One region of the Gilliamella sp. W8145 genome, then DNA from elsewhere that is predicted to be linked to it. Evidence: riboswitches for the same ligand, from Rfam matches in the RefSeq annotation. Region 1 holds a riboswitch; each other region holds the start of a gene.
The links. A riboswitch is a leader RNA that binds a small molecule or an ion and turns the genes downstream of it on or off. The one in region 1 is predicted to bind thiamine pyrophosphate.

Region 2: another riboswitch for thiamine pyrophosphate. It lies ahead of H3T80_RS01835 (TenA family protein); the one in region 1 lies ahead of thiM (hydroxyethylthiazole kinase).
Region 3: another riboswitch for thiamine pyrophosphate. It lies ahead of thiB (thiamine ABC transporter substrate binding subunit); the one in region 1 lies ahead of thiM (hydroxyethylthiazole kinase).

Annotation. Positions count from the first base shown of each region.
Region 1 covers NZ_JACFRC010000001.1:1,394-12,809, reverse strand. Annotated here, with positions in the region: gene H3T80_RS00075 (SPOR domain-containing protein) at 1-573, shown strand, start outside; gene H3T80_RS00070 (Dam family site-specific DNA-(adenine-N6)-methyltransferase) at 623-1,444, shown strand; gene rpe (ribulose-phosphate 3-epimerase) at 1,486-2,163, shown strand; gene H3T80_RS00060 (phosphoglycolate phosphatase) at 2,156-2,851, shown strand; gene trpS (tryptophan--tRNA ligase) at 2,875-3,870, shown strand; gene trkA (Trk system potassium transporter TrkA) at 3,995-5,356, shown strand; TPP riboswitch at 5,407-5,508, shown strand; gene thiM (hydroxyethylthiazole kinase) at 5,569-6,348, shown strand; gene thiE (thiamine phosphate synthase) at 6,358-6,999, shown strand; gene thiD (bifunctional hydroxymethylpyrimidine kinase/phosphomethylpyrimidine kinase) at 7,011-7,805, shown strand; gene H3T80_RS00030 (hypothetical protein) at 8,012-8,857, shown strand; gene H3T80_RS00025 (heavy-metal-associated domain-containing protein) at 9,160-9,363, opposite strand; gene H3T80_RS00020 (hypothetical protein) at 9,682-9,933, opposite strand; gene H3T80_RS00015 (hypothetical protein) at 10,682-10,939, opposite strand.
Region 2 covers NZ_JACFRC010000001.1:413,029-424,444, forward strand. Annotated here, with positions in the region: gene pdxS (pyridoxal 5'-phosphate synthase lyase subunit PdxS) at 1-179, opposite strand, end outside; gene H3T80_RS01795 (PLP-dependent aminotransferase family protein) at 330-1,730, shown strand; gene H3T80_RS01800 (MFS transporter) at 1,766-2,986, shown strand; gene H3T80_RS01805 (hypothetical protein) at 3,034-3,177, shown strand; gene H3T80_RS01810 (GNAT family N-acetyltransferase) at 3,170-3,652, shown strand; gene H3T80_RS01815 (SemiSWEET family transporter) at 4,148-4,411, shown strand; gene H3T80_RS01820 (hypothetical protein) at 4,872-5,102, shown strand; gene H3T80_RS01825 (DUF1161 domain-containing protein) at 5,240-5,620, shown strand; TPP riboswitch at 5,752-5,841, shown strand; partial or broken gene H3T80_RS01835 (TenA family protein) at 5,962-6,555, shown strand; gene asnA (aspartate--ammonia ligase) at 6,625-7,617, opposite strand; gene allD (ureidoglycolate dehydrogenase) at 8,187-9,236, opposite strand; gene H3T80_RS01850 (carbamate kinase) at 9,289-10,191, opposite strand; gene allE ((S)-ureidoglycine aminohydrolase) at 10,232-11,011, opposite strand; gene H3T80_RS01860 (MFS transporter) at 11,163-11,416, opposite strand, start outside.
Region 3 covers NZ_JACFRC010000001.1:995,076-1,006,491, forward strand. Annotated here, with positions in the region: gene thiQ (thiamine ABC transporter ATP-binding protein ThiQ) at 1-424, opposite strand, end outside; gene thiP (thiamine/thiamine pyrophosphate ABC transporter permease) at 402-1,982, opposite strand; gene thiB (thiamine ABC transporter substrate binding subunit) at 1,996-2,994, opposite strand; TPP riboswitch at 3,035-3,143, opposite strand; gene argS (arginine--tRNA ligase) at 3,305-5,038, shown strand; gene H3T80_RS04530 (putative quinol monooxygenase) at 5,098-5,391, opposite strand; gene H3T80_RS04535 (amidohydrolase family protein) at 5,834-6,850, shown strand; gene H3T80_RS04540 (hypothetical protein) at 6,947-8,278, opposite strand; gene H3T80_RS04545 (hypothetical protein) at 8,307-9,698, opposite strand; gene H3T80_RS04550 (hypothetical protein) at 9,724-11,109, opposite strand; gene rluB (23S rRNA pseudouridine(2605) synthase RluB) at 11,394-11,416, opposite strand, start outside.

The DNA of each region.
Region 1 (11,416 bases):
ATAACAACGCAAGCCAATGACGTTGCAACAGATACAACTCAAGGTCAAGCATCTAGTACGGTACCAGCGCCTATGGCGCCGGCACCAATTACCGATGTTAATGAACAACAAAACAGTAGCGAATTGACCGGTAATAATGGTAATGGAGCCAACAGTCAACCTTTACCAGAGAGTAAACCTGAGTCACAGATTGACCAGAATACTCATCAGGATAATAATTTATCGCATAATAATGTGAATAATAGACCAACCTCGCCGAACAAGGTTGAATCTAAAGCAAATAATAACCTGACTAAAATTGACAAAATAAAGAGTAATCAGTTTTCGATTCAACTTAGTGCATCAACTTCGCTTGAAGGTTTAAAAAAATTGGCAAAAAAACATAATTTAACCAATTACCAAGTTTATGAAACTAAAAGAAATAATGCCAAATGGTTTATTTTAGTTAATGGTACGTATGATTCTGCTGCTGAAGCTAAAAAAGCAATCAACTCTTTACCTGATGCACTAAAAAAAGATAAACCTTGGGTTAAATCTGGCGCAACGATTAATAAAGAAAAATCGGCAAAATAGTAAAGGATATCGTTCATATATCCTACCAATGACAAAATAGGAGTTTCCGTTGAAGAAGCGACGAGCCTTTTTAAAGTGGGCTGGAGGAAAATATGAGCTTGTAGACACTATAAAACGGTATCTACCGGAAGGTGAACAACTCATTGAGCCCTTTGTAGGCGCTGGTTCCGTTTTTTTAAATACTAACTTCAAAAGTTATATTTTAGCTGATATCAATCATGATCTAATTGCACTATTTAAGTTATTACAATCCAATCCGGAGCAGTTCATTAATGATCTTAAATTACTATTTAATGATCAAAATAATCAGGCTGAAGCATTTTATCAACTACGTGACGTGTTTAATTATAGCAAAGATCAATATTTGCGATCGCTTTTATTTGTCTATTTAAATCGTCACTGTTACAACGGCCTATGTCGTTATAATAATAGTGGTTTATTTAATGTGCCATTTGGCCGTTACAAGACTATTTATTTCCCGGAAAGGGAACTCTATTTCTTTGCCAAAAAGGCACAAAATGCTGAGTTTGTCTGTACGCCTTATCATAAAGCGATGAAAATGGCGAAACGTAACTCAGTTATTTATTGTGATCCACCTTATTTATCACCTAATGAAACAGCAGGTTTTACCGCCTACTATTCTAATAATTTTGGGTTTGATGAACATCAAAGGTTGTCACAATTAGCGGAGCAAATTGCCTATAAAAAAGAGATTCCAGTTCTGGTATCAAATCATGATACTCACTATACCAGAACGTTATATAGTAAAGCGCGCCATCTTTACCGAGCAGAAATGCGGCGCTCAATTAGCTGCGCTGGCGAAGGACGCAAAAAAATTGATGAAATATTGGCCTTGTACCAAAAATCCTAAGCTATTTTTAAGTATAAGGTGTTTATGAGTAGAGGTATGTTATGAATGAATTTATTATTGCACCATCAATACTATCCGCCGATTTCGCTCGTCTTGGTGAAGATACCCAAAAAGTATTAGATGCAGGAGCGGATGTTGTCCATTTCGATGTGATGGATAATCATTTTGTTCCCAATTTAACAATGGGTAGTATGTTTTGTAAGGCATTGCGAGACTATGGAATTAGTGCACCAATTGATGTCCATTTAATGGTTTCTCCAGTTGAAGAGCTAATTACCTCTTTTGCCAAAGCTGGAGCAACAAACATATCTATTCATCCTGAAGCGACAATTCATCTAGATCGTTCATTACAATTAATTAAAGATCATGGTTGCAGTGCCGGTATTGTGCTTAATCCGGCAACACCACTTGACCATTTAGACTATGTGATGGATAAAGTTGATATTATTTTATTGATGGGTGTTAACCCAGGTTTTGGTGGTCAATCATTCATCCCAGCAACGCTTAAAAAGTTGCAGCAAGTTAAACAACGCATTATTGATTCAGGTAAAAATATTCGCCTAGAAATTGATGGCGGTGTAAAAGTAGATAATATAGCTGAAATTGCCAAGGCAGGAGCCGATATGTTTGTTGCTGGCTCAGCGATATTTGGTCAACCTGACTATAAAACGGTAATTGATGCAATGCGTAAAGAGTTAGCAGGAGTAAAACATGGCTAAATTAGATGATATTCAAGCTATCGCTTTTGATTTAGATGGAACATTAGTAGATAGCGTACCTGGACTTGCTTTAGCAACCCAGAAAATGTTGGCAGATCTAAACTTACCAACAGTTACCAATGAACAAGTTAAAAACTGGGTAGGTAATGGTATTGATGTGATGCTTGAACGCGTTTTCAAAGCTATTGATATTAATCCGTCAAAAGTATATTTTGCTGAAGCTAAACAAATATTTAGTCAGCATTATGATAAGGTTATGGATGAGCAGACAACACTGTTTCCTTATGTAAAACAGACCTTAAAAGCTCTTTATGAAAATCATTACCCTTTAGCTCTTGTAACTAATAAACCGGCACAATTTTTACCGGGATTACTAAGCTCATTAGGTATCAAAGAGTATTTTTCATTAGTACTCGGCGGTGGTGATGTAATTAAATTAAAACCACACCCTGCTCCGCTTTATCAAGTCATGGCAACATTGGGATTATACAATGATCAGTTATTATTTGTTGGTGATTCGAAAAATGATATTACCGCTGCCAAAAATGCTAATTGCCCTACTGTTGCGTTAAGTTATGGTTATAATTATGGCGAATCAATTGCAACAAGTGAACCCGATTTTTTATTTGATGATTTTCAAGATATATTAACCCTACTACCTCAGCCAAAAGCTGATGCAAAAAAATAATAAGTTAAAATTAGGAATAAATTATGAGTAAACCAATTGTATTTAGTGGCGCTCAGCCATCAGGAGAACTAACATTAGGCAACTATTTAGGTGCTTTAAAGAATTGGGTGTCTTTACAAAATGAATATGATTGCGTTTATTGTATCGTCAATCAACATGCGATCACGGTACGCCAAGATCCTAATAAGTTACGTAAAGCAACACTTGATACATTAGCACTTTATCTAGCCTGTGGTATTGATCCACAAAAAAGTACTATTTTTGTGCAATCCCATGTGCCTGCACATGCTGAATTAGGTTGGGCATTAAACTGTTATACCTATTTTGGTGAACTTAGTCGTATGACACAATTTAAAGATAAATCTTCTCGTCATTCAGAAAATATAAATGCCGGGCTTTTTGATTATCCAGTGTTAATGGCTGCCGATATTTTGTTATATCAAGCTAATTTAGTTCCTGTTGGTGATGATCAAAAACAACATCTTGAACTTTCTCGCGATATTGCTATACGTTTTAATGCCCTTTATGGCGATATCTTCACTGTTCCTGAACCATTTATTGCTAAAGTTGGCGCACGGGTTATGTCGTTACAAGATCCTAGCAAAAAAATGTCTAAATCAGATGAAAATCGCAATAATGTTATTGGGTTACTTGAAAATCCAAAAGATGTCGAGAAGAAAATTAAACGGGCAATGACCGATTCTGATGAACCACCTGTCGTACGTTATGATTTAAAAAATAAAGCGGGTGTATCAAATCTGTTAGATATCTTAACCGGTATTACGGGTAAACCTATTGCTGAACTTGAGAAAGAATTCGAAGGTAAAATGTACGGCCATCTAAAAACTGAGGTCGCAAATCAAGTTATTGATATGTTAACTGGTTTACAAGCGAAATATCATCAGTATCGTGATGATGAAAATTATCTTCTGAAAATTATGCAAGAAGGTGCACAAAAAGCTCGTGCAAAAGCAGAGCCAACGTTGAAAAAAGTTTATGACGCAATTGGTTTTGTATAGTTAACCGTAAAACTAGATTGCAATTAACGCTAAACAATATCAATTGGCTTTAATGACTAAAAGGATTATCGTTTTTATTAATGATAAATGCCGTTGAAGCCTTTTTGATTATCATAGGTTAGTTATGAAAATTATCATTCTTGGTGCAGGTCAAACAGGTAGTGCTCTTGCCGAATATCTGGTTACTGAAAAACAGAACGATGTGACAGTTGTAGATGAAGATCATGACAAATTGCAATCATTGCAAGAACGTTTTGATTTACAAGTTATTTGTGGAAAATCATCTTATCCACAAGTATTAGAAAGTGCTGGTGCAGAATCTGCCGACATGTTAGTCGCTGTTACCAATTCTGATGAAGTCAATATGATGGCTTGTCAAATTGGGCATGTTATGTTCAAGATTCCTCAAAAAGTGGCACGAATTCGAGCGCCTGAATATAATGATGAAAGATACTCGTTTTTTAATAAGGATTGTATTAATATCGACCATATTATTGCCCCAGAAAATCTAATCACCAATCATATCAGCCAGCTAGTGCAATATCCTGGCGCACTACAATTTGCCTCATTTTATGATAATCGAGTCTGCTTAGTTGCCGTCACAGCTTACTACGGTGGTGCATTGGTGGGTAGTGAATTATCAGAGCTAAAAGAACATTTACCTCATGTCGAAGCTCGGGTGGTGGCTATTTATCGTAAAAATCGTTTTATTCGTCCGATCGGTTCAACCTTGATTGAAGCTGGGGATATGGTTTACTTTATTACCCCACCGCTTAACATCAAAGCGGTAACCAGTGAATTACAACGGTTAGAAAAGCCTTATAAACGAATAATCATTAGTGGTGGTGGCGGCATTGCTGTTGCTTTAGCTAAGCGATTAGAAAACGATTATCAAGTTAAATTGATTGAACGTAATGCCGAAAAAGCAGAACTAATTGCCGAGCAGTTAGTTAATACGACCGTATTACATGGTGAATCATCGGATCAAGAACTCTTATCGCAAGAACAAGTCGAACTTACCGATCTTTTTGTTGCAGTGACGAGTGATGATGAATCGAATATTATGTCATCAATGCTTGCCAAAAGGATGGGAGCAAAAAAAGTCATCGTACTTATTCAACGACAAGCTTACTTAGAACTAATTAACGATAGTGTGATTGATATTGCCATTTCACCACAACATGCCACTATTTCAGAATTACTCAGTCATGTAAGACAAAATGGCGTGGTAAAAGTTGTCTCACTACGGCAAGGTGAATCAGAAATTGTCGAAGTGATTGTTCGTGGTGATACTGAAAATTCTAAACTAGTAGGTAAAAATATTAACAGTCTAAAATTGCCTTCAGGGGCAACTATTGGTGCGGTGGTGCGTGGTGAAGATGTGATTATTGTTAATACCGATTTAATGATCGAAGATGGTGATCATTTAATCATTTTCTTACCAGATAGACGATCTATAAGCGATATCGAAAGATTATTACAATAGCTTGTATAAAATATAAACTCAGTACATAATAAAACTGTTTTTATTAATTGTTTTTTGACTCGGGGTGTTTTTTGTTACTACAAAAAACTGAGATTTTACCCGTTGAACCTGATCTGGCTCATACCAGCGTAGGGAAGTCTTCGTCTTAATTATCCGTTTTGACACATTCTTCCCTTAATATCAATAATAAATAAGGAAAGAATATGTCTACCATTCAGTTATTTCAAAATAATGATGCCATTCCCTTTATTGAGCAAGTTAAACAACAACGACCGTTAGTCCATTGCATTACCAATGATGTCGTACAGAATTTTACCGCTAATGTCTTATTAGCCATTGGAGCTTCACCAGCAATGGTCGTTGCTAAACAAGAAGTTGAAGACTTTGTAACTATTGCCAGTAGTTTATTAATTAATATTGGTACCATTGATGAGCACAGCGCAAATAGTATGTTGTTAGCTGCAGCAAAAGCTGAACAAACACAGACACCATGGGTACTGGATCCTGTAGCGGTTGGTGCGGCACTTAAATATCGCACTGAAATTGCCAAACAATTGATAACTTTTAGACCAAGTGTTATTCGAGGAAATGCCTCTGAAATTCTCGCATTGAGTGGTCAACAATCATCATCGAAAGGGCCTGATGGACTTGATTCTACCGATTCTGCATTAAATGCAGCAATACTATTAGCACAAAAATATCAAACCATTGTCGCAATAACAGGTGAGATAGACTATGTCACAGATGGTGAACAAATTTATAGCATTGTCGGTGGCGATATCGCTTTAACTAAAGTAACCGGTACCGGCTGTTCGTTATCTGCGATGGTAGCAGCATTTATTGCAACCTCTAGTGATCGTTTAACCGCTACCGCAACAGCTTGTTTTATGATGAAAAAAGCTGGTGAACTCGCTAACAAACAATCAGGTTTAGGCACTTTTGCTATGGCAATAATTGACCAACTTTCCCTATTTAAGCAAAATTACCAATAAGGATATTTGATGAAAAAGCAACTTGATTTAACTCTCTATTTAGTCCTCGATCCGTTATTATGTGGCGGTATAGATGGCATGGTCACTACTACCAAAATTGCCGTTGAGAATGGTGTTACCGCAGTGCAACTACGTTCAGAACAAGAATACTCTGGTAAAAATTGGTATGACGCCGCACAAGCGCTCAAAGAAGTGTTAAGCAGTACCCAAGTTCCGCTATTTATCAATGACCATGTTGATATTGCTTTAGCCATTGATGCCGATGGTGTGCATATAGGACAAAGCGATCTACCGGTCGACGTTACTCGACGCTTAATTGGCAGAGACAAATGGTTAGGACTTTCAGTTTCAAATCAATCACAACTAGAGAATGTTCCGTGGCATTTAGTCGATTATCTTGGCATAGGGCCTATCTATCCAACCGCAACCAAAAAGGATGCCGCAGCTGCGACTGGCATTGCTCAATTGAAAGAACTGGCTAAAGCGAAACAATGCCCTGCCGTAGCGATCGGTGGTATCGGCGTGAATAATTTAACCGAAGTAATCCAAACTGGCATTGAAGGTATTGCCGTTGTGTCGGCAATATGTGGACAAGCTAATCTTGCCAAAGCGACATCAGACCTAATCAGTAAAATAAAACAAGCAAAATAGGAAACCAAATCATGACAACAGTTGCATTAACAATAGCGGGCAGTGACCCTAGTGGTGGCGCAGGTATTCAAGCTGACTTAAAAGCATTTTCAGCACTTGGTGCTTATGGTATGTCAGTAATCACCGCATTAACCGCACAAAGTACGCAAAGCGTTAATGGTGTACATGCCATTCCCTCTCAATTTATTGAAGCACAGTTTAATACGCTGTATCAAGATATCTACATTGATAGTGTTAAAATTGGCATGCTAATGAATAAAGAGATTGTTACTACGGTTCATCAGCTATTAAACAATCATCCTATTGCCAATATTGTGCTTGATACCGTAATGATTGCTAAAGGCGGACATCCATTGTTAAAAGCTGATGCCATTTCTGCTATTCGAGATCTATTATTACCATTAGCCACAATTATTACCCCAAATCTACCTGAAGCTGCTGCATTACTTGATTGTAGTGAGGCAAAAAACGAAGAGCAAATGCAACAACAGGGGTATGAATTACTTAAATTAGGTTGTCAGGCAGTATTAATGAAAGGCGGACATTTGCCAAGTCAAGAAAGCCCTGATTATTTAATCACTCACAACAACGTCATCAGAATGACATCACCAAGGATCGCAACGAGAAATACCCATGGTACAGGTTGTACCCTCTCTGCGGCAATTGCAGCCTTATTACCGAAACATCATTTAGAAGATGCAATAAAACATGCTAAAAACTACCTACAAGGGGCTATTGAGCATGCAGATAGTTTAAAAATTGGTAAGGGAATTGGACCTACTCACCATTTTTATCAATGGTGGTAACTGCAAATTTTTACACTGAATAATTAAATATTTATTTTTCTACAAATGGTTATCCAAAATAGTAATTAAAAATATGGTTAGAAAAATTGCTCAATAAGTTATATTTGATAAGAAATAATATATTTTTAAATCATTTTAAATTAATTTTTGATATGAATTAATTTAAGATATAAATAGGATTAAAAAAATAATATTAAAAATATTAAATGGAATTAGTTGGTTATAATATGATTTGTATAAAATATCTTATCTCAGTTGTTTTGTTTTTACCTTGTTTAGTATTAGCAATTGACTTAGATGTTCTTAAGGCGAACATTGATAAATATGATGTTGAATTAAATTTTAAAGATGGCGGTGATCTCGATATTCTTATTGAGAATGAAGAAATTAACAATATAGAGTTATTACAAAAAAGATTGACAGATGATTTTTATTTTAAAATGATACTTTCCTATAAAAAAGGTCAAGGATTGAAACCAACAGGTTTAAATATTTATAGTAAAAAAAATGACCAATTATTTCAGACTATAGATAATTTGCAAGGATTTGACTTTTTAGGAGAATATTCAGTAGGTGCGGTTAACCATATAGATGATAGCTATCGTTTTGCACCAGATTTTTTTGATCACAATGGCATAGAAATAGACTACAATTTTGATGGTAATTATAATGATTTTTATATAGCCAGAGCCGTTGATGATATGGAAGATGGACCTATCATTTATCGGTACTATTCTTATGATGAGAAGAAAAAAGAGTTTGTTTATCTCAATTTAGATGGTCGTTACATCGATTTTGATCCCAGCAAAAAAATAGCAAAAAGGAAAAAAATTTGCGAAGTAAATAACTATTCTGCAGTTATTTTAAATGAAACCTATCGGTTTATACCTAAAAATGGCAATTATACTTTAACAAATTCAACCTGTATTTATAAAGAATACCAATTTTTTAGAAATTATGAGGGCAAAGATCCTAAAGTTTCCCGTCAATGTTCTCAGAAAGAAATGAATTTCTGTATTAACGAAAATGAACTTGATAAAGATTTTGATTAATTGCTGCTTAAATATAACTGTGAACTCACTATATTTTGATGAGCTATTTAAGACTAAAATGTTTGGTAATAGTTTTTTTTTATAAGCTATAAATATCAACCTGAATTCACTTGTTATAGATACGAAAAGGGCGCAAATGTTTTTTAGGTGAAGGATATATTAAATTGACACACAGATATACTTCATCAACAATCCAAGTCGATGAAGTATACAAAAACTGTTAATAGATGATTTGATAAAAATACTCTCTAAGCTTTAGGCGATAATCATAATCGTCTAAAATTTAATAACGCTAAATACTGTTAATAAGCAATACCGACAAACTCAAATCCCGCTTCATTAATTGCCGCAATTGCCGCTTCTTGCGAGATAGTACCTCCGTCAATATCAACTTCATGCTTAGCTAAATCAACAGTAACTTTTGCTTTAGGATCAATATCATTAATTGCTTTAGTAATGGTTTTAACACAATGTTGGCAACTCATATTATCAACTATTAATTTCATCATTAACCCCTTTTGGTTATTTAATCATTTACCGGTAAACTATCAATACCAACAGATAGCAAAATCAAATTATTCTTTAAATAAACAAATTTGCTAGCTATTGCCATTAATTAAATAAAATTTAATTCTTATATTACGCCAAAACAAACTAAAACCAAGCTTACTTAAAAAATAAATTAACCTAATTTTAATAGACTTACCAAGATTAAGTTAAACATATCATCCAGTTATACAGCTAATTATTATGATTGGAATAAAAGTTATAGTATTAATTACTCGTTATAATAAAAAAATCCCAGTTGTTAAACTGGGATAATATTATTTGCCAAAAATTTTAATTCCGTAATGGAAGCATTCATAACACCAAACACCTAATGCTAAAGGAAACCAAATACAAGCTGCTTTACCAGCTAAACATATATCATGAATACCAAATTCAAAAGCTATATCATATTTAATCAACAATATTAATGAGATGAGCAAGCGCATTATAATAATTAATAAAAATCCCATGAAAGGTAAAAAGATTAAATAATTTAATAATACTAAATATTTCTTATTTTTTTTCATGATTATTTTCTCAATATTATCTTGTACACTATCTCCAACAAAAGTAGAAATAATGCTTTCGAGTGTAGCGCTATACTATGAGGCTAGTTTTATTCAGCTATATTTCTTTTTCCAGTTCCTAACTGTGAATCTCTTTTGTTACCAACTAATTATGCTGGTAAAAGATCTTTTTATTGAATTGTAATGAATGTACATATCCACCCACTACCTAACAGTACAAATTACTGTGACACAAATTATCTTTTACCGTGAGTAAAACTCCTTACTCCACATATAAACATAACCATCTGATATTCCTTCTCCTGTAGCTACGCTTTTAACATTTTGATTAACTCTTATTAGGTTAAATATCTATTGCCTTTTTAATCCAAATTATAACTAGAAACAGGTTTATCACCATAACCTACTGATATTTCTATATTCATCATAGTTCCTAATATCTTTATAGCTATTTTTCACTCTCATTTTTACTGCGAGCAATAGTTGTAGCAATATCATCTATATCGCAAACTATAGTTACACTAGATCTACTACTATTTTCACTTTTATATGCCTCTGGTTCTTATGTTTACATAAATAATAGTTTCAGTTTTGTTGATGCTAATTTTTGCTCTGTTGCTACTACGTCAGTATTGATATCTCCGTAGCTAATCAATCGGTCATGCATTTTAGTCATCAATAAATTGAAACCTTATGCATCTAAACAACAGTGCTCGGCTTGACGAGACTGTTTATTGATAAGAATAAACTAAGGTAATTTATCTCGCTCTAATAATTGCATCTGATTAATACTCAAATAGAAAAAAACCGATGAGAAATGAATATCTCTAGTTTCATAAGTAGTAGGTAATAGATGTATGTCAGGCGATGAAAGTATTGATGAATATTGAAGAGCTTTATCACGATTTCTTGGATGGATAAGTTGTTGCGTTGTTGGTGGTTCAGCTAACGCAACAAACGAGGGTATGATAATGGCCCCCCAAGCAAATAAATATTTTTTTATCATTAAATTCATCATATTGACTACGCGACAACATCACATAAAAAAAGATATGAAACCATGTTAACAACAAAATACAGGAAGATCCATGAATAAAGTTGATATATATCAATTTATAATATCTTTTAATGTTTTATTTATATTACTTATTTGATTATCTTTTCCTTTTTATAAAAATCAGTAATAAATAAGATTAGGATTGTTTAATAACAACTCATTAGCAGATCTAAACTCTGCACAACGACCTAATCTATTCCCACATTAAATCTTAATACCTAATCCCCCTAATTTCAGCATAGGCTTGTAATTAAGGGGCTATCTTAGCAGGAACAACCCCATTTGATACAGTAACTTTAATGGATCAACTGCTCCAATTGCTGTAGCTGGTTTAAGTCAGTTTCACTGTTGTACTTGCTGGAATGGCATTACTTCCTACTACTTTAGCTTCGGCTCAAATAGAGCTGGAGCTAAAACTTATCTCCT
Region 2 (11,416 bases), 410 kb from region 1:
GCGACGCCACCAGCAGCACGAATATCGGAAGGAACACGTTCTAAAGCCATAACAGCTACGGCACCAGCTTGTTCAGCGATTTTTGCTTGTTCGGCATTGACGACATCCATTATCACGCCGCCTTTTTGCATTTGTGCCATTCCACGTTTTACAGTTTGTGTACCGGTATGTTGTTTCATTGCTACTCCTGATTAATTAATGTTAGTTGTCTAATATCAGGACTATTATTCAAAATTAAATCACTGCAATAAACAGCCAATTGGACTATAATTAACTCATCCAATTTTGCTTTTAAGGTAATAAGTTCTAGGAAACTTAAAAAATAAAAGATGTGGAATAAACAAAAATTGAGCCTTTTTAATGGCGCATTATTTAAAAAAGTCACGCAATTGATTGAGAACTATATCGAACAAGGAGTATTAATAGCCGGTGAACGATTACCATCTGAGCGTAATTTAGCCAAAGATCTACAAGTTAACCGTTCAACTATTGTGCATGCGCTAGATAGTTTGACTGAACGAGGTATATTAGTGCGAAAGCAGGGCTGTGGGACTTTTGTTAATGAACAAAAGTGGGGGCTGCAAGCTTATTCGACTATTAATTGGCGATTGCCAGCCAATTTTTATCATCATCGTCAAAATGTATATCACCAAAAAGTGGCACAGGTTCGGCATCAAATGGATCATATTTGTGATTTAGCTAATGGTGACTTGCCCACTAATATGATCCCTAAATTAATATTACCAAATATTACTTCCCATGAAATGGTTGCTTACGAAAAGAAAAGCGACATGTTGCAATTAGGGCTTCCTTCGCTTAAGCAGCAAATTGCGCATTATATGAAGAAACAATTTGCTATGGTGGTTGATACCGAACAAATTCTTATTACCTCAGGCACTCAACAATCTCTTTTTTTGATTACCCAAGGATTATTAAAACCTGGCGATGCGATAGGTATTGAATCACCATCATATTTTTATTCATTACCATTATTTCAAGCTGCAGGATTGCGTTTATACGGTATTGAATGTGATGAAGAGGGTATTACTTTAGAGAGTTTACAAAAAGTTACCTTAGAGCGACAAATAAAATGGTTATTTCTAAATCCTATCTTTCAAAATCCAATTGGTTGTGTGATGAGTAATCAGCGCAAGAAGCAGGTACTGGCATTTTGTCGAAAACAATGTATTGGTATTGTTGAAGATGATGCCTATAGTGGATTAGCTTTTGATGAAAAGACCAATATTTTACCGATTAAAAAATTTGATGTAAGTAATCAAGTGGTCTATTTAGGATCTTTATCCAAATATATCGGCCGTAATATACGTATTGGTTGGATGATAGCACCAAGTGAAATTATCGAAAAATTAGCCAATATCCGGCATCATATTGACTCTGGCTTAAGTATTTTACCGCAACTATTAGCTGAGGAATATTTAAGTCACCATTATCAAACACATCAAAAATGGCTCCGCCAACAATTGCAGAATAAAGCTAATCAATTAATGGATTGGCTTGATGATTATTTTAATGGTGATGTTATTTACCGAGTCCCAACCGGAGGTTTTCATTTATATGCTCATTTACCAGTTAATAATGCTGCACAAGAACTGACAATATTAAATCAATTGTTGTCAAAACATATTATTGTTTCGCAAGGTACTGACTTTGGCGATAATGTGGGTTCTATCCGATTAAGTTATGGACATTTTGAAAAAAAATTGCTTTGATCACACATACTAAAATCTGCGTTAAATTATTGATTATGGAAAGTTCTAAAACCGCATTATTATCTACCAATAAATTATTGCTTATTGCCGGCACTGGCTGGCTTTTTGATGCAATGGATGTTGGATTATTATCTTTTATATTAGCTGCTTTAAAGCAAGATTGGGGATTAACACCATCACAACTTGGTTGGATTGGCAGTGTTAATTCAATTGGTATGGCTGTTGGTGCCTTTTTATTTGGTATTTATGCTGATAAAAAAGGTCGCAAATCAGCTTTTCTATTCACTTTATTAATGTTTAGTATTGCCAGTGGCTTAAGTGCTTTTGCTTGGGGGTTAGGTAGTTTATTCGTTTTACGATTCTTCATTGGTATGGGGCTAGGCGGTGAATTACCCGTTGCATCGACGCTAGTTAGTGAAAGTGTTGAGCCTGAAGTACGCGGGCGCATTGTGGTATTACTTGAAAGCTTTTGGGCTGTAGGTTGGATTTTAGCTGCGCTAATTGCTTATTTTCTAATTCCTCTGCCTGCCGTTGGTTGGCGTGGCGCAATGATATTATGTGCAATACCAGCTTTTTACGCGCTTTACTTACGCTTTAATTTACCGGACTCACAATCGTATCAACATCAAAATAGCCATGCTCAAACAGAGCCAGTTATCAAAAAAATACAATCACTATTATCAAACTCATTCCGACGTCAAACGATAATGTTATGGATAGTATGGTTTTGTGTAGTATTTTCATACTATGGCATGTTCTTATGGTTACCAAGCGTAATGATGCTTAAAGGCTTTGATATGGTAAAAAGCTTTGGTTATATTCTCATGATGACCTTAGCCCAATTACCCGGCTATTTTACAGTTGCGTGGTTGATTGAACGAGTAGGGCGTAAATGGGTATTAATAGCATATTTATTGGGTACTTTAATCAGTGCTTATTTATTTGGTATTGCTGACTCAATTAACCAATTGCTTATCAGTGGAGCATTATTATCATTTTTCAATTTAGGAGCATGGGGAGCAATGTATGCTTATACACCAGAACAATATAGCACCAATATTCGTGCTACCGGTGCTGGTATGGCTGCATCTATTGGTCGAATTGGTGGCATATTAGGTCCATTAATGGTTGGATTCTTAATGGCTAACCAAGTTGGTGTAAGCATGATATTTGCGCTATTTAGTTTATCAATTCTGGTTGCTATTTTAGCAATATTATTGCTTGGCAAAGAGACCAAACAAACTCGTCTTTTATAACTAATTAACCACCTTAGTTGTTTTAGTTGTGGACGTTTTATTATATTATGACTAGTTCTGTATGGCGATTACGTCCGAGCAAAGAGGGTTTGCGCAAACCCTCTTTACCAACTACAGCCAGTCTTGTCAATGTTGGCGATAATGAAGTTGTTGAAGTAAATCATAATGAAAATAGGAAACACATTGGATAATTCTACATCTAAAATTGAAATAAAAGCATACTCTTCACTCTATGCCATTGAAATATGCGATTTGTTTCATTCGACTATTCATGCTATTGATACCGATATTTATAGCAAAGCAGAGCAAGAAGCATGGTGCCCAACACCACCAGATTATCAGATGTGGCTAAAACGTTTAGATAACACTCAGCCTTGGATAGCTATCTTTGGCTCACGCCTTGCGGGATTTATTGAACTTAAAGATGATGGTTACATAGACTGTTTTTACGTGCATCCTGACTTTCAAAAACGAGGCGTAGCTAGAAAACTCTATAACCATGTGCTCGATTTGGCCCACCAGAAAAATTTTTCACAATTAAGTGTAGATGCATCAAAAGTGGCCATGCCAATTTTCCAAAAATGGGGTTTTATAATAAAGCGAGCTAACAAAATATACAGAAAAAATCAGGTACTGATAAATTACCATATGTATAAAACACTTTGATTTTTATTGTGGCCTTTGTACGATAAATCTTCACTTAAACTAAATTCCTAACCGCGCTTTTTTGAGGCATTAGGGGTTATATTTAGACCTAAATACCTCTAGATAAGTGACTATTTATCGTCATTTCCCTGTTTTAGGCGCAAATTTCCTGCTGTACTGTTATTTATTCCTGACAAAACACAGCCTTGTCAAACATCCATGTTTGTCATGCTAACCTTACTCAGTTGTTAATACTGCTACTGTCGTAATCAGTTTTTGTACATTGCTTGTTAAGCTTAACGATAATATAAAAGCAAAAAAATTCAGCAAAGCAATTTGGCAAACCAAAGTAAATTTTTTTATTTTTTATTTTCAAAATATTACTAATTTTGCCAGTTATTTTTTATCATTTTATTTACATAAAATTGTCTAAAAGCTAGGTAGGACAAGGTTTAATTCGCTGATTATCTATGATAGATTAATTTCTCCATTCACATTTAAGCAGGCAGGTTGATCTTGAATCTTTCCCCTAAAGCTTTCCATTATTTAGGCGTCGTTGCAACGATTGCATCATTAGGCATGTATGTGTCATATATCCCACAAATTATCGACAATCTTCATGGTTTTAAAACCAATCCAACTCAACCATTAGCAGCAGCAATTAACTGTTCATTATGGGTTTGTTATGGATTATTACAACCTAAAAAAGATTGGCCGATTGCTATAGCTAATTCCCCTGGTGTTTTGTTTGGTTTAATTGCGTTTTTTACGGCATTGTAAATATATTGTTATACTTCTTTGTATTATTTCAATACAGCATAATTTAAACCTTATGCTGTATTTTTTTATCAAAATTTTATCAAATTGTTAGATGATTTCTGTTGACAAATATAGAGTATTTATTTTCAAAAATAGGTTTTTATATTGCAGATTAAATTTTAACCTTGAAGTTAAATTAATAAATATCAATCAGTTATAGAGTTATCAACAGGTTTGTTAAATACTTATCAAATAATTAAGTGAATAATTCACAAGTTAGTTTTGAATAAATGAAAAAGTTTTGTTTGTGTTATTTGATTCAATCATTGTCATCTATTTGCGATTCGATTATATTGGAGATCCGGCTGTTTATTAAACAGAGTTTATTTTTTAATACTCTTTTATATTGAGTGGTGATGTTATTAATTTAGATGTCGACTTAATCGTATGAGCGTTAAAGATATAAAATAAGGAAATCAAAATGACTAACATTAATCTTTCTGACGATTTAATAAAAGATTTTATCTATTCTATGTACCGTAAAGAAGTATTATTAAATTTAAAAGGGGTTGTTTTGACTGATGAAGATCGTAAACAACTTCATGAAAAAAGAGATTTTGTTAATCGATTGTCTGAAACTGAATTAGCCGATATTCGCTGTTGGGTTTTAGATAAATTGAAAGTACTTGAAAGCCAGCATAAGCAAGATTAATCGGTTAGAATCTTGTGCTAACTTCATTAATAAATTGATAAAATTTATTTATCATATTGCTTATAACGATATGGACAGTTTTATCAATCGTTTTACAATGCAACAAGACTTATTATTTATAATTTATAGGAAAGGGTATGAAAAAGTTAGTCGTGGTTTTATTGTTAGGTCTTCCAATGGTTGCCGCTGCTTCTAATTGTGAAGAAATTAGTGCCAGTATCGCTGAGAAAATCAAAAACAATGGTGTTGATGAAAACAGTTTTCAATTAAATTTAGTTCCATCAGAACAAGCTGAGCAAGGCGTTGCAGGTAAAATTGTCGGATCGTGTGACCGAGGTCAACAAAAGATTGTATATATTCGTTCACAAGATAATTCGGTAACAACTGAAGCAAAACAACAAGAGTCTTCAATTTCTAATCAGCAAGCCGAAAAAGCTGAATTAGAGAAATCTTCTCAACAAGAAATAGTAGCGCCATCTTCAGAAGATAATCAGCAAATTGACTCGAAGACAGAATAATTACTGATTATTAGCTACAGTTATAGAAGATCTATCGGTTAGTTAATGAAGAACATTTGAATAAATAGTAACGGCTAATAAACTATTATTTTTACAAAAATTGTTAGTTATTTTCTGAGCTATTATTCATCTGTATTTATCCGGGGTGCCTTAGGCTGAGATTATACCCGTTGAACCTGATTCGGTTAGTACCGACGAAGGGAGTATAAAACACGCTTTTCTGCAAGTCTGTTGTACTCCTTAATTACTAATTTTTATAAAAAGGAGTCGTCATGTCGTCATTTTATTCACTTATTCAATCATGCCAAAATGATTGGAATAACTATATTTAACATGAGTTTATTCAAAAATTAGGTAAAGGTACAATAGATGTTGCCTACTTTCAACACTATTTAAAACAAGCTTATCTTTTCCTTATCAATTTTTCCTGAGCATGGGGATTAGCAGTGTATAAAAGTCATGATCTGGCTGAAATCAAACAATCTTTAAATAACTTGAAAGCAATTGTTGAAGTTGAACTAGACTTACATATTGAATATTGTAAAAAGTGGCAAATAACTGAGAACGAACTTAACCTATTAACTGAAGCCAAAGCAAATAGTGAATATACGGGTTATGTATTGGATGTCGGATTACATGGGGATATATTAGATTTGCATATTGTATTAGCGCCTTGTTTAATTGGTTACGGTATGATTGCTGATTGGCTAACCAAACAACATTGGTATGATGCTAACAACAATAGATATAACAGTTGGGTTAACATGTATGCTAGTAAGGAATTCCAACAAACAATGCAAAATGAAATTGCGTGGATTGATCAGCGCTTAGTAAATTTAGATGCTAGTCGCATTGAACATTTAACAAAATTATTCAGGCAAGCAACTAAACTTGAAATTGGTTTCTGGCAAATGGGATTAGATAAAAGTATTTAAATAATAAGCATACTTTACCACTCTGGGTAAAGTATGCTGAATTTGAACTATATTTAAACAATGTTTAAACTAAAGTAGTTTTGAATAATCTTGTTTGGTGGCATCGTCCCAAACACTTGCTTGTACTTGGCCAATATGTTGTTGCTGTAAAAGTAACATGGTTAATCGTGATTGGCCAATTCCACCACCAATTGTTTGTAAAAAATCACCATTAGCTAATGCTTTATGCCATGCATATTGAAGGCGATCTTCATTATTAGTCAGTTTTAATTGTCGTTTTAAGGTTTCTGGATCGACACGGACTCCCATTGATGAGATTTCAAAACCACTATTTAGCACAGGATTCCAAACTAAAATGTCACCATTTAAGCCTTTTGAACCCATTTCATTATCACTACTCCAATCATCATAATCAGGAGCACGTACATCATGTTTTTCATTATTTGATAATTCACCACCAATACCAATTAAAAATACGGCGCCTAACTCTTTGGTAATTGCATTTTCACGCTCTTTCGGTGATAAATTTGGATAACGTTTTAACAGCTGTTCACTATCCATAAAGGTAATTGTTTCGGGTAAAAAACGTGATAAATGATATTTTTCAGAGACTGCTTTTTCAGTCGCTTTAATCGCACTATAAATTTTTTCAACCGTTTGTTTTAAATAAGCTAAATTGCGATCTTCGGGACGAATCACTTTTTCCCAATCCCATTGATCAACATAAACAGAGTGAATAGGCGAAAGTTTATCTTCATCCGGGCGCAGAGCCTTCATATTAGTATAAATGCCTTCACCAACAGGAAAATTGTGCTGACTTAACGTTTTACGTTTCCATTTAGCTAGTGAATGAACAACTTCGAATTGTGCATTAGGAATACTTTTAATATTAACTTGAACGGCTTTTTCGGTACCTGACAAATTATCTTGAACGCCATCACCAATTTGACTCAATATTGGTGCTTGAACTTCAATTAATGATAGATTATTTGCTAATTGCTCGGCAAAAAATTGTTTAACAAAATTGATTCGTTGTTGCTGCTCTTTAAATGATATTGTCATGTTTAGTCTCGAAATATAAAAAAATTTGTGTTGTTAAATTAAACTAGAAAGCAGAAATATGCAAGTTTAGTTAACTGGCTTAAACTAAAGATCAAAAACTATCTCAATTACTTCTAAAATATATTTTTACTAATAACTATTTATGATGTTTTTACAAACTAATTATCTTTTATCTATTGCTAATAATTAGTGTCAGGACCACTTAGTTATTAAATCAGCTTACACTAAACATAAAAGTTTATTGTTAGCCAATCAGTTTGGTGTGTTTTATTTAACGACCTTAGCAACGTGCTGATAACTGAGTGAAATTAGCATGGCAAACAAGGATGTTTGGCAAGGCTGTGTTTTGTCAGGAACAAATCACCCCCGGTGCGTTAATAGCGAACGCAGGCGGAATGCAGTCACCTAGTGACCACTTGCGTGGTCGCTGCAAGAGTTGGTAAAGAATAGTTGCGTAAACCCTCTTTACTCGGACGTAATCGCCATTTAAAAATAGCCACCAAATAACAAAACGTCCGAAACTCAGCGAATATAAAAAATTTGAGGAGAGGGGTTTTTAAACCTCGATACTATTCCGCAAATTTATTTTTATGATCATATCGATTATAGTGAATATCATCGCTAATTAAATAGTTATAAATATCATCAACAATTTCTATACCATTTTTTTGATAATCGGCTTCACGTTTTCTGCTTCGTTCTCCTGGGAAGAAGACTTCACTATTACCTTTGGCTGGTTTAGTTTGTTTTAGTTGGTCTAGCATAGTAGACATACTTTGTTTAAATATATCAAGGCCAATAAAATATTCAGGATTGATAACAATATGCAGATGGCCAAGGTCACGGCCTTTGGATAAATCAGCATACATGGATGAAACATTTTTACCAAATGGTAAGCCAAGTAATATGCCAGAAAGTACGTCAACCATCATCATTAATCCATAACCTTTAGCATCGGCAATCGGTAATAGAGCATTTACTTTATAAGGATCAGTAGTTGGCTCACCTAATTCATCAACCGCCCATGTAGCTGGAATTTGGGCACCTTTGGATCTAGCATATAATACTTTTCCCCAAGCTTGAACAGTGGTTGCCATATCGAATGAGACAATTCGCTCGTCATTGGTGGGAGCAGCAAATGCAATAGGATTGGTACCAAAAAATTCTTCAGCGCCGCCATATGGGACTGCCATTGGATCAGATTGGCACATGGATATGGCGACTAAGTTTTGTTTGGCAGCCATCTCGGTAAAATAGCACAGTGAACCACTGTGTGACATTCGACGAATCCCTACTACTGCAACACCATTTTTCTTCGCTAATGCTATCGCTTTGTCCATACCGAACTTAGCAGCAACTAATCCACAACCATTATCAAAATCTAAGATTGCTGACGAAGGGCCCGTCTCCTTATAGGTGACATTAGGATAAGGAGTCATGCCGCCTTTGGCAATCCGTTCAGCGTAATATTCAACTCGTACGGCGCCGTGTGAGTGAATACCTCTGGCATCGGCAAATGCCAGTGCATCTGCGGCGATATCGGCATGCTCTTGAGTTAATCCAGCTTTATGTAACTTTTTGGCAATCAAGTTATGTAGTGTTTGTCTGTCTAATCTCATATTTAAACTCCTGTCCAATGTATCTATCCGTTACTGCTGAGTTTTATAGGTGCTATTGGCTGATAATGGTACCTTTGGTTTTTGCTAATAGCGATTCAATATCAGTTAAGTTACCGATATAAGCGGTGTTACCTGTTTGCTCAACAAATTCAATCACTGATTTTATTTTTGGTCCCATTGCGCCATCATCAATAGCCATTGGTTGTATACGTTTGGTATCGACTTTTCCTAAAGCTTTTTGTTGTGGCGTACCCCAATTTTCATACACTGCATCTGTATCGGTTAATATCATTAGATGGTCAGCTTTTAATTCAATAGCGAGTTGTGCTGCACTATGATCTTTGTCAATGACAGCTTCAACACCTTTATAACCAGTATTATCTTTTATTACAGGTATACCACCACCACCGTTACAGATAACGATAGTATTCTGGCTTAGCAATTCTTTAATAGTATCAAGCTCGATTATTTTTTTCGGTTTTGGCGATGCCACAACTCGACGAACATATTTACCATCTTGCTTGAATTGCCAACCATATTGATTTTGTAGATTCTGTTGTTCTTCTGGTTTATATACAGGACCAATATATTTGGTTGGATCTTTAAATGACGGATCGTTATTGTCGACCTCAACTTGGGTTAATACGCAGGCGACTTGGTTGATATTTTCATATTGTTGTAAGCTGCGTTGTATCATATAACCTAACATGCCTTGGGTTTGTGCAACTAGGACATCGAGAGGATAGGCTGGCACGCTTGGATAACTGGCATTTTGTAAGGCAAGTAATCCTACTTGAGGCCCATTGCCATGGACAATTACCAGTCGATATTTATTGGCTAATTTTGCAATAAATTTGGTGGTGCTGTTGATATTTTGATATTGGTTATCAATAGAAAGTAATTCGTTTCGTTTTGAAATTGCATTACCACCTAGTGCAATAACTATCAGTTCCATATGGTATCCTTTGAGATATTTAGCTAATATAGTTTTTTGTTTAGATATTTACATCGCGATGACAATCTTTGGAATAGATATAACTCAAAGGCTGTTGGCCTACCGCATAACAAGCTTGCAATGCATAAGCACCCATAAAGATATAATCATCCTTTTTTACTGGAATCCATTGATTATCAAGTAGGTACATTCCTTCACCGCTGAGTAGGTAGGCGCCATGCTCTTGTACATGAGTCTCAATATAGCCATGGCTGGCACCGGGTAAAAAGGTGAGAATGTGAAAGTTCATATCAAATCCGAGCTCTTTAGGCAGTAGGTCTTGAATAAATACGTTATTCATATTTTCATAATTAACACGTTCTAATTGCTCAACATGATTGACAATAATTCGTGTTTGGTAACCTAAAATAGGATTGTAGCGACGCTTATATAAAAATAAACGTGATGAAGAAACTAAATTTTGTAAGTAAAGTTTAACGCCAGCAGGGCAATAGATATATCCGCCAGCATGGAGATCATATGATTGTTCATTTGCTTTAACCTTGACTTCACCTTCAATCACATAAGCAAATACCTCAATACCATCATCACCAAATCCTTGTAAGTTATGACCACCTTGATACATGGTAACCAGATAATCAACAAACGAAGCGCCTAATTTAGGGGTAGCTAAGATAGTTATGTCACAATTTTCAAAACCAGGAATAATATTTTTAACTAAACCATCTGGAGGAATTAAAGCGAAGTTTTGACGTTTGATAACTGCGCGTGATGCTAATAGGTCTTTTGGGTAACCGGTATTATTATTGATATATCCCATAATGATCTCCTTGGAACATATAATGTTCGGTCTGCTATGGTTTTTAGGTGCAACGAGCGTGAACCTAAAAGCATAACTTGGTGTACTAATTTTTAATTGGTCGACCATTTACTCGGGCTATAGATCGATAAATAGTCGACATTTTGCGCAATCAGTAAGTTATATGTTTACGCAAATTAATTAAAAAGAATAACGCCGTTGCAATGATTAATATTGCTATAGCAACGTAAAAACCAGTAATTTTGGTACCGGTTATATCCGCTAGTAAGCCTGTCAACGGTGGTGCAATAACGGATGAACTCATACCAAAAAAGTTAAATACACCAAATGCAGTGCCATAACTGTTTTTTGGGGCAATGTCAGCAACGTGAGAAATTAAAATCGGTTCAACTACAAATTTGCCAA
Region 3 (11,416 bases), 990 kb from region 1:
GTGCCAGTGCAACACGTTGCCGTTGACCTCCTGAAAGTTGTTCGGGATAACGTTGGTTAAAGCCTTCCAATCCGACACGCACTAATATGTCACCAATTATTGTCTGTTCTGCACGGCTAAGTTTTAATAATGGTTTAATACCTAACGCTATATTTTGTTCGACGGTAAGATGGCTGAATAAATTATTGTTTTGGAATAGCATCGATACCGGCCGTTTACCCGGTAAAGTGGTAGTAACATTTTGCTGATTGAGAATGATTTGTCCGCCATTGGGAAAAATGAATCCGGCTATTAAACTGAGTAATGTACTTTTGCCTGCACCGCTTGGGCCAACAATGACCACTCTTTCTTTAGCGGCAATATTAAGCACAAAGTGCATGTTGAAGTTATCATATTGATACTCAGTATTTTGAAGTTCGATCATAATCCATAACAACCAATAAGCTAAATGATAAAATTAATAAAATTGCCGCTGTTACTATACTTTCTTTGTAATGATAATGCGATATCTGTTGATATAAATAATAAGGTAAAGTGGTGACTGACTGCCCACCAAATAAGGCAATTACACCAAAATCGCCCAATGACAATATGCCAGCAAATGCAAAACTCATCAATATTATTCTTCTTAATCCTCTAAAATCAATTAAATAAAAGTGAGTTAAACCATTGATATTCAGTGATTGGGTGAGTCGCCAATATCGAGCGGTAATATCATACATTGGTACGGCAAGATTTTTTATAATAAATGGTAACGCCATCAATCCATTACAAACCATCATCAATAAGCAGATAAAAATGGCATTATTACTATAGTCAAATAGTAATAAAAATAATCCTGATGCCAATACCATACTTGATATGGCTAGAATAAGTGATGCAATTAATAATAGTCCATTACTCAATCGAGGTTGTCTATTTATCAGTAATCGACTATTGGTCCAAAGTAATAGTAACCCCAGTATCATGGCAATAATTGATGAACCAAAAGCAATAATGATTGAAAAAAGTAAAGCTTGCTGTAATGAAAAGGTCAACAATGAGAATTGAAAGAAATAGATACCTTGAAACAGGATAGTCAGCATAGGTAACAATATAAATAATCCACCGATCAAAATTAGCACTGAACTAACAATTTTTAATCCTTTGGGTAAAGGTAAACGATAGTCTGTTTGAGTAAAGTTTACCGTTAATTTTTTATCGATTCTGTTTATCTTTTGCATTAATCCAATGAAGGCAATACAACAAACTAGTTGTAAACAGGCAAGTAATGCTGCTTGTAACAGATCAAAATCACGAATTGCTTGATAAATAGCAACTTCAAGCGTGGTATATTTAGGCCCGCCACCTAATGCTAAAACAATGGCAAAACTTGAAAAACATAACATAAAAATTAATGCCGCCATAGGTAATATTTGTCTACGCAGTAATGGCCATTCAATAATTTTAAAAAAAGTTACATTGCTAAAATTTAATTGCGCAGCTAAATGTTTTTGTTCAATAGGTACGCTTTGTAAGGTTTGATAAAATAGACAGCAGGCATAAGGGAAATTCAGAAATACATGTGCCAATAAAATGCCGTGTAAACCATAAATTGAAAATGAGAATGGTATGTGTAATATTTGGCAGATACTTGATAATAAACCTTGTCGCCCGTAAACCGATAGTAAACCAGTCACAACAACTAGTGTTGGTAATATAAAGGTAATAGGCATCATCTTCAATAACAACTTTTTACCTTTAAAATCCACTAAAGATAATGCCTTAGCCATTAATATGGCTGCGATTAGTGATAATAATGTCGACAATACAGCTTGGTAAAAAGTTATCCATATAATATGCAATATGTAACTATCAAAATAGATGCTTAAATTTCCTGACTGCAAGGCAAATTTCCAGATAGCGAGAAGTGCTGAACTTAATATGATTAAAATTAAACTAGCAGCACTGATACCTGGTAATAACGATCTGAATTTTAACATTAATAATACTTAACTATTTACTTATTGCTGACTGCCACTCACGAATCCAACCTTTTTGATGTTTTTCAATCTCTTCCGGTGTAAATTCTAGCGATTTATCAATGGTATTAATTTGCTTATAAGCATCGGGTAGATCGGTTTTAATAATTGGATACATCACATTTTTTTCAGCAAATTGACGTTGTATCTCAGGTGTTAGCAAGTAACGTAAAAATTGTCGAGCTAAATCAGCTTCTTGGCTATATTTAATGATGCCAGCCACTTCGACTTGGCGATAGTGACCTTCAGCAAAAATCGCGGCGGCGTAGTTATGATTATTTTCATTAATAATATGTGCTATCGGCGATGTGCTATAACTTAATACCAAATCCGCCTCATCTTTTAAGAACATACCATAGGCTTCACTCCAACCTTTAGTTACTGTGACCGTATGTTTAGCCACTTGTTGCCATGCATTTGCCGCCTCGTCACCATAGACCTTTTTCATCCAAAACAATAAACCTAGTCCTGGAGTGCTGGTTCTAGGATCTTGATAAATGATTTTCCAATTAGCTTGGTTTTCGACCAATTCATGTAATGAATGAGGAGGATTTTTAATCTTATCTTGATTATAGATAAAAGCGAAATAGCCAAAATCGTAAGGAATAAAACTATCATCCCACCAATCGGTATTGAGGTTATCGGGTTTACTAATTTGATGCGGAATTAAAATATCCGCTTGCTTGGCTTGTGCTAATAGATTGTTATCTAATCCTAAAATAACATCAGCATTTGTTTTGTCGCCTTCAAGGCGAATGCGATTTAAAACAGATACGCCATCTCCCAATGTGACAACATCAAGTTGGCAATGACATTGCGCTTCGAAGCCTTTTTTAATTGTTTCACCCGGCCCCCACTGTGACATAAATGAATTGTAACTATAAACGGTTAGAGTTGGTTGTTGTGCATTAGCTAGATGACTAAATAGTGAAAATGAAAATATAACAGATAGTAAAAAGTTTTTACGAAACATTTTGCCTCCAAAGTAATGTGTAAAAGACAAAAGGTTTGAGCAGATATAATAACTCAAATCCCTCCGCTGGCATTATCCAGTTCAGGTTCGACGAGTTATGTCAGTTTTTCTGACACTCTCAGCCCTTCAGGGCACCCCGTTGAGAACGATGAGTAGTTTAGTGGTAGCAAATAGAATTGTAAACAGGCGATGTGTTGATAAATACAAATTTAGACAAATTAAAACAAGGTAAGATTACAGGCAATCAGTGACAATTGTTGTGTTTGTCGGTATTATATGCCTCATTTTATGATTATTGATTAGGTACAATGTGAACATTCAACAACTATTAACGCAACGAGTTTCGCAAGCAATGATTATGGCTGGTGCAGATAAAAACTGTGATGCTTTAATCAAGCAATCAGCCAAAGTTCAATTTGGTGACTATCAAGCAAATGGTATCATGGCTACCGCTAAAAAATTGGGTATGCCACCACGCGCATTGGCAGAAAAAGTATTACAACATCTGGATATTGAAGATATTGCCGATAAAGTAGAAATTGCTGGACCGGGTTTTATTAATATCTTTTTAAAAAATAGTTGGATTGCCGAGCAGAACGAAGTAGCATTAAGTAGCGATAAATTGAATATCACCTTACCGGCTAAACCACAAACTATTGTGGTTGATTACTCAGCACCAAACGTAGCAAAAGAGATGCATGTTGGTCATTTACGCTCAACGATTATTGGTGATGCGAGTGTTAGAGTCTTAAATTTTCTTGGCCACAATGTGATTCGAGCTAATCACGTTGGTGATTGGGGAACGCAATTTGGTATGTTAATCGCTTACCTTGAAAAAATGCAAAACGAACAGGCCAACGATATGGATCTATCGGATCTAGAATCTTTTTATCGTGCAGCAAAAAAACATTATGACGAAGATGAAGTCTTTGCTGAAAAAGCCCGTAATTATGTCGTTAAGCTTCAAGGTGGTGATGAGTATTGCCGTGAAATGTGGCGAAAACTGGTTGATATTACCATGACGCAAAATATTGCCACATATAAACGACTCAATGTCACACTTTCACTAGAAGATACCATGGGTGAAAGTATCTATAACAGTATGCTTCCGGGCATTGTTGCCGATCTTAAACAGAAAAAATTAGCCGTTGAAAGTGAAGGCGCTATCGTTGTGTTTTTAGATGAGTATAAAAATAAAGAAGGCGAACCAATGGGTGTTATCATCCAAAAACGAGATGGTGGTTATCTTTATGCAACAACCGATATTGCCTGTGCAAAATACCGTTATGAAACGCTACACGCGGATCGTATTTTATATTATACCGATTCACGCCAACACCAACATTTAGAACAAGTTTGGGCGATTGTGCATAAAGCAAAATATGTCCCAGAATCTTTAAAACTTGAACATCATATGTTTGGTATGATGTTAGGTAAAGATGGTAAACCATTTAAAACGCGTTCAGGTGATACCGTTAAACTAAATGATTTACTCGATGAAGCAACTGAGCGAGCAGCAACATTAATTAAAAGCAAAAATCCTGATCTTTCTGATACCGAGCTGGCTCAAGTGGTTGATGCAGTTGCCATTGGTGCGGTTAAATATGCTGATCTATCCAAAAATAGAACGACTGATTATGTATTTGATTGGGATAATATGCTGTCATTTGAAGGCAATACAGCGCCTTATTTACAGTATGCCTATACCCGTGTACTTTCAGTATTTAAAAAATCAAATATCAATGAAGACAATCTAGATGGTCATATCGATTTAGGTACTGAAAAGGAACGCGTATTAGCAATTCGTTTGAATCAATTTGATGAAACAATCACAACTGTTGCCGCCGAAGGTACGCCACATGTTCTTTGTGCGTATCTGTATGATATCGCTACCCTATTTTCAAGTTTTTATGAACACTGCCCTATTTTGGCCGCAGAAAATGAAAGTTTAAAAGTTAGCAGATTGAAACTGGCCTTATTAACAGCCAAAACGCTTAAAACGGGTTTAGATATGCTTGGCATTAAAACCGTTGACAAAATGTAAGCTTATTTGCCACCGATATGATTAAATATCGGTGGTTTTATTGGTGTTTATTTATCCGCTTAGACATCAACCTGTTTAGCTATACAAATCGATAATCCATCAACACGCTCCTTAGCAAAATTAGCAAATTCAACTAAATATGGCGTTGTATTATGCAAGTCAATCGCCTGCTGTGATTGCCACGTTTCTACTACTATATAAATATTTGGATTCTCAATACTTTGATTCAGCTCATACCGAACACAACCGTGTTCAGCTCGACTACCGATAACTAATCGTTTAAATATAGGTTTAAATGCTTCATGATACTCTGGTTTTATCGTAATGGTAGCAATAATGTTTAGTTGTGACATATTTTACCCTTATAAGCAAATTTGTTTTGTAATGATTGAAATCCTACTGTTAAGAATAAACAGCTTTTTAATAATCATGCTAATCTCATTTTTTCGACCATTATACTTATTATTAAATAGTAAGTTAGGCATATGTAATTTAATAGTTTACTCTTTGAGAGTATAAATAGACTTTTTTTTAGTTTGAAAAATCTAAAAAATAATACTTTAACCATTTCATTTATTTAAATATTTTCAAAATTAAAATACTTGATCTTAACAATGAATCCATTAAAATCTCTCCCACTTAGGAATAATAATAAAGTGTAAACTTCCATGACAACTTGTATTTTCATTACTATAAGAAATATCCTAACTGGTTTATTTTGATCCTCCTTTTGGGGGATTTTTTTTATCTATTTTTTATTAAAACTTAATAGTAACCAAATTTTAGAGGCGCATTATGACCGATAATAAACAAATGTTATCAACTAGTCGAGATCAGAGTTTGAAAGCATATTTGATGAACAAAATTAAACAAAATGGTGGTTGGGTTAATTCACATATGCATGCTGATCGTGCTTTTACTATCTCTGTAGATAGTTTTGATGTCTACCAAAAACAGACTTTAATTGAAAAATGGGACACGCTTGATAAAGTGAAAGCAGCAATGACCGAAGATGATTATTATCGACATTTTAGCATGGCGGTTGAACGCATGATTGAACAAGGTGTTACTGCCATGGGTTCATTTGTTGATATTGATCCGATTGCCGAAGAGCGAGCAATTAGAGGAGCTCTGCGCGCTCGTGAAACATATAAAAACGATATTACGATTAAATTAGTCAATCAAACTCTTAAAGGAGTCATTGATAAAGAAGCCCGATACTGGTTTGATAAAGGTGCTGATTTAGTGGATATTATTGGTGGTTTGCCGCGTCGTGATGAGCGAGATCATGGTGAAGGCATGGGATTAAAACATTTAGATGTGTTAATGCAAACCGGTAAAACATTAGGCAAAATGGTACATGTCCATGTTGACCAATTTAACTCATCAGATGAAATCGAAACCGAGCAACTTACTGATAAAACCATTGAGCATGGTATGCATGGTCGTGTGGTGGCTATTCATAGTATTTCAATTACCGCACATAGTTTGGAATATCGTCAAAAACTCTACCAAAAAATGAAAGAAGCTAAAATGATGGTAATTGCTTGCCCATTTGCTTGGATCGATAGCCCGCGCCGTGAAGAACATGGCCCAACCCGAAATTCATTAACACCAGTCGATGAACTTGCTGCAGCTGGGATACCTGTTGCTATTGGGACTGATAACGTCAGTGATTATATGTTACCTTTTTCAACCGGTAATATGTGGGAAGAACTTAAATTATTAGTGACTGGATGTCGTTATACAGATTTAGATAATGTAGTTAATGTTGCTACACGAAATGGACGAATGGTTTTAGGTCTTGCATAATGGTTTGATTAAAAATTTAGCTGAGATTTAAACATCTTAATAATAAAAATCCCACCTAGAGAATAACTGAGTGGGATTTTATTTATTGGCGATCGTTTATAATTGATGAATTGCTGAAGAAACCCGAGAAAAGTAATTACTAAGTCTTGATTTTATTTCATCTTCAGCTTGTTGTCTTAATTCACTTCGAGAATAATAATTACCATCTGTACGATCAAATTCATAACTAGGTTTATCACCTGTATAAATATACTTAACTTGCCTTGAACTTTTTTCAGCTAAAAAACTGTCATAATAACCACTTAATCCAGAAACATTTACGCTAAGGTTTAAACTATAATTATTTACTAATGTTTCAGTTCTTAAGTTATATTCTTTTTCACCATTCTTTTTAGTGTCATTTGTTACTGAACCGCCATCTTCAGAATATCGCTCATCTTCACTAAGATTAATAGTAATGTTACTATCACTGCTGTTGTAAACTAATATAATAGCATCATCATTTTTGAAATAATCTTCAACAAAATTAGAAAATGAATTTGCATTTCCTGTCACATATAGTCTTATTTTACCCTTGTTAGCATAGTCTCTTGCTTTTTGTTGCGAATCTCGATAATTACCATACTTTGCATAAGTATTCGCGGCATGTTGATAATTTGTTGCTGCTTGTCGATATTGATAACTCCGAGTCGCATTTTTAGCTATTTTTTCACCTTGAGAATAAGAATTAAACGCTTCTTGACTGATCGCTTTTTTTTCATAGTAATGAGCTAATTTTTCAGTATCTTTGTAATGACCTAATGGCTTATAAATATCAATAATAGTTCTAAAACAAGCTACCGCTGCATTATAATCACCGCTACGTATTTCCTGTTTAGCAAGATTGTATAATGTTTGTGCCACAAGCTGCCTATATTTAGTATCCGCATGAATATAGGCTTTTTCGATATTTTTATCGTAATATCTATCTAAAGATTTTTTATATAGCGCTGCTCTTTTTTCATAATCACCAGCAGAATTAGTTGGGATAGCATTTGCTTGTTGAGTATAAAAGTTAGCAATATTTTGTTTTAAACGTTCACTAGGATATTTATCCAAAAAGAATGCTAATTCGGAACTGTAAAAGTGATCACTCAACCGCTGATTAAGCTCTAATAATTTCTCATATGTTTCTTGGCGTTGTTCATCATTGGTCTTTGTGGTATTAGCTAATTCATTTTCATATTTGTTCATCACCTCGGTAACTAACTGACGCAGCTGGGCTGCATCAGTTTGCTTAAAGTTTGCCTCACTTTTTTCTTCTATTTTTATCGCTAATAAATTGATACTTTCAATATAACTTCCTTCATCGTACGCTTCTTGAAATGTGCGTTGATGCGCACAACCTATTAATAAAGAAATAAATAAAGCGCTAATGACTATTCTCATCAAATTTATCCTTATTAAAAATTGTCCTTTATAGGTATGAAAGTTCTTGAACAATACTTTCTAGCTTTGATCTTAATTCAGCACTTTGTTCGCTTTTAGCTCTTTGTTGTAAATCAGATTGAGAATCTAATGTACCCTCGTTATAGTTATGTATATGTGAAGGTACATTTCCTGAATAAATATATTCATATTTCTCTGAAGATTTTTCTATATTAAATGAGCGACTAGAGTTAAGAAGTCCTGTAACGCTTATTTCAGTCGATAATGTTAAGCTATTGCGAGTGATCGCTGTTTGTTGATAGTAAGTTAGTTCTTTGAAAGTTTCGATCTGAGTTGTATGCCCTTGATCATCTGTCTGTTGTACATATTTATCAAATACTTTTTCAAATTTTGTTTCGTTGCTAACTGATACTTGAGGGTGAGAATAATAACTATTACTAGCTACTCTAATTTTGATATCAGCATAATTTGGAGAACCAACAAAGGTGATATAATCAGCTGAAAAAGCCGATCTTATATCAGGACAATATTCGTAGGCATCACAATAAACTGATATTACCCCTTTGTCTTTATAGGTGTTCGCTAAAGAAGCCGCATCTTTATAGCGTCCAAAACGACTATATACGTTTGCGGCTTGCCTATAATATTCGCCAACTGTACGAAAATCTACACGTTTGCTAGCGCTTTTTGCCAGCATTTTTGCCTCTTGATAAGCCGCTTCGGCCATTAAAGTAGCGTATTTTTTACCATTATCATAAGCGCGTTTATCACTGTCTTTATATTTACCTAGAGGTTGATATACTGATGATGCTTGACTAAATGCCTCAGCCGCAGCTTTATAGTCTTTCTGTTTTTCGAAATCTTTACCTTGCTCATAGAAATCTTTAGCGGCAATCTGCATATATTTGGTATTAGCATTTTTATATAAAGTAGCAATATTTTTATAACTGTAGTATGACAAACCACTTTTATATAACTCAGCTTTTGTATGATAGCTATCAGAATCAGTACCAGTGATTGAATTACCATAATCATAGAAATCTTTAGCAATAATTTGCCTCAAACTTTCATCAGGATATTTATCTAAAAAGCTCACTAATTCCGTACTGTAAAAACGGTTAGTTAAGCGCTTATTCATCTCTAACAGTTTTTGATAGATTTCAATGCGCTTTTTATAATCTGTGTTATTGGTGCTGGCTAATTCATCCTCATATTTGTTCATTACATCATTAACCAGATTGCTGAGTTTTTCTGCATCAGTTTGCTTGAAGTTTACTTCACTTTTTTCCTCTATTTTTGCCGCTAATAGATTGATGCTTTCAAGATAGCTTCCTTCAGCATAAGCATCTTGAGATGTTCGTTCGTGACTACAACTCATTAATAAAAACATTAATAAACCGGCAATAATAATTCTCATCATGTTTTTCCTTATTGAAAATTGTCCATTATAGGTATGAAAGATCTTTAGCTATATTATCTAATATTGAGTTTACTTGAGATATTAGATTTCTTTTGCCTTGTGTATATAATTCATCTTTCGATTTTAATCGACCATTACTATGATTATAAAATCTTGCTGGCACATCACCACTATAAATATAGTCATATTTAAATGAGGTTTCTTCAACCTTAAAGGATTTACTATAACTATAGATGCCATGAGCCTCGATGCTGGTTGTAAAGGTTAATTTGTTACTATGCGTTACCGTTTGCAAGTCATATCTTTGGTCTTTATAAGTTTTTACTTGAGTTTTGTTGCCATCTTTATCTTCAACTTCAACATATTTATCAAATATTTGTTCAATTTTAGTTTCGTTTTCTACCGACTTCCCATTAGCGACAAAATCGTCGTCATAATCAATTTTTATATCTATATCTGCATCCCGAGAGTAGTTAACAAATTTAATATAATTCGCATTTAATCGGTTTCTTATTTCATCGATGAAATAAGAAGAATAACAATATACTTTAATTAATCCTTTTCTCTCATAAGTTTCAGCTAATGAACTCGCATCAAAATATTGTCCATATGGCCGATAAATAGATGCTGCTCGCGCATAATACTTGGCAACTTCCCGATATTCATAACGCTTTGTCGCATTCATTGCGAGTTGTTTGGCTTCTCGGTAAGCCTCTTCTGCCTGCTGGGTAGCATATTTTTTGTCATTATCTATCGCGCGTTTGTCACTGTCTTTATATTTACCTAATGGTTTATGTATTGATGAAGCCTGATTAAAAGCTTGAGCAGCAGCTTTATAGTTTCCTTGTTGTTCGAATTGTTTTCCTTGCTCATAGTAACTTTTGGCTGCCATCTGCATATATTTGGTATTGGCATTTTTATATAAAGTAGCGGCATTTTTATAATTGTCGTATGACAAACTATTTTTATATAATTCAGCTTTTGTTCGATAACTTTCACTGTCAGTGCCTGTGATGTAATTACCATAATCATAATATTCTTTAGCAAGAGTTTGCTTTAATTGCCTAGTGTCATACTTGTCATTGAAAAAACTGATCTGATCAGAGTAAAAGCGATTACTTAATATCTCTTTCATAGTTAATAAATGCTTATATGCATCTATTTTTTGTGGATAATCATATTTATGGAAATGATTTAGGTCTTTTTCGTAAAACTGCATTACACTACTAACAATAGTTTGTAGGCGCTTAACATCCTCTTGATCAAACTTTGCAGGCCCTTTTTCATCCAAACTGGCAGTTAAAAGATTGATACTTTCTATATAGCGGCCTTCCTTAAATGCATCTTCTGCTGTTCGAGTGTGGCATGCCGTTAATAAAAATATACAAAAAATAGCAATAATCGTGCGCATAAATTACCTTTCAAAACGTTCCATTCATTACTCTATATTTCCATCTTTTTATTAAAAAGGGCTATTTATTATTAGTTTAAAGAAAAACTGTCAGCTGAGTTTATTATAAACTTGAAGGTATTTATTAACCTTTTTTGCTAATATCAAATTGTTATTTGTTAATTATTAACAATTAATGCTATTAACTGATTTATTAGGATTTATAAAATGATTAGTTTAAATGGGATGGGATGATTTTAACCCTTAAATAAAATAACCATTTTACGTAAGGGTCAGCAAAAATATTAAATTCGAGTTGGTTTTTTAT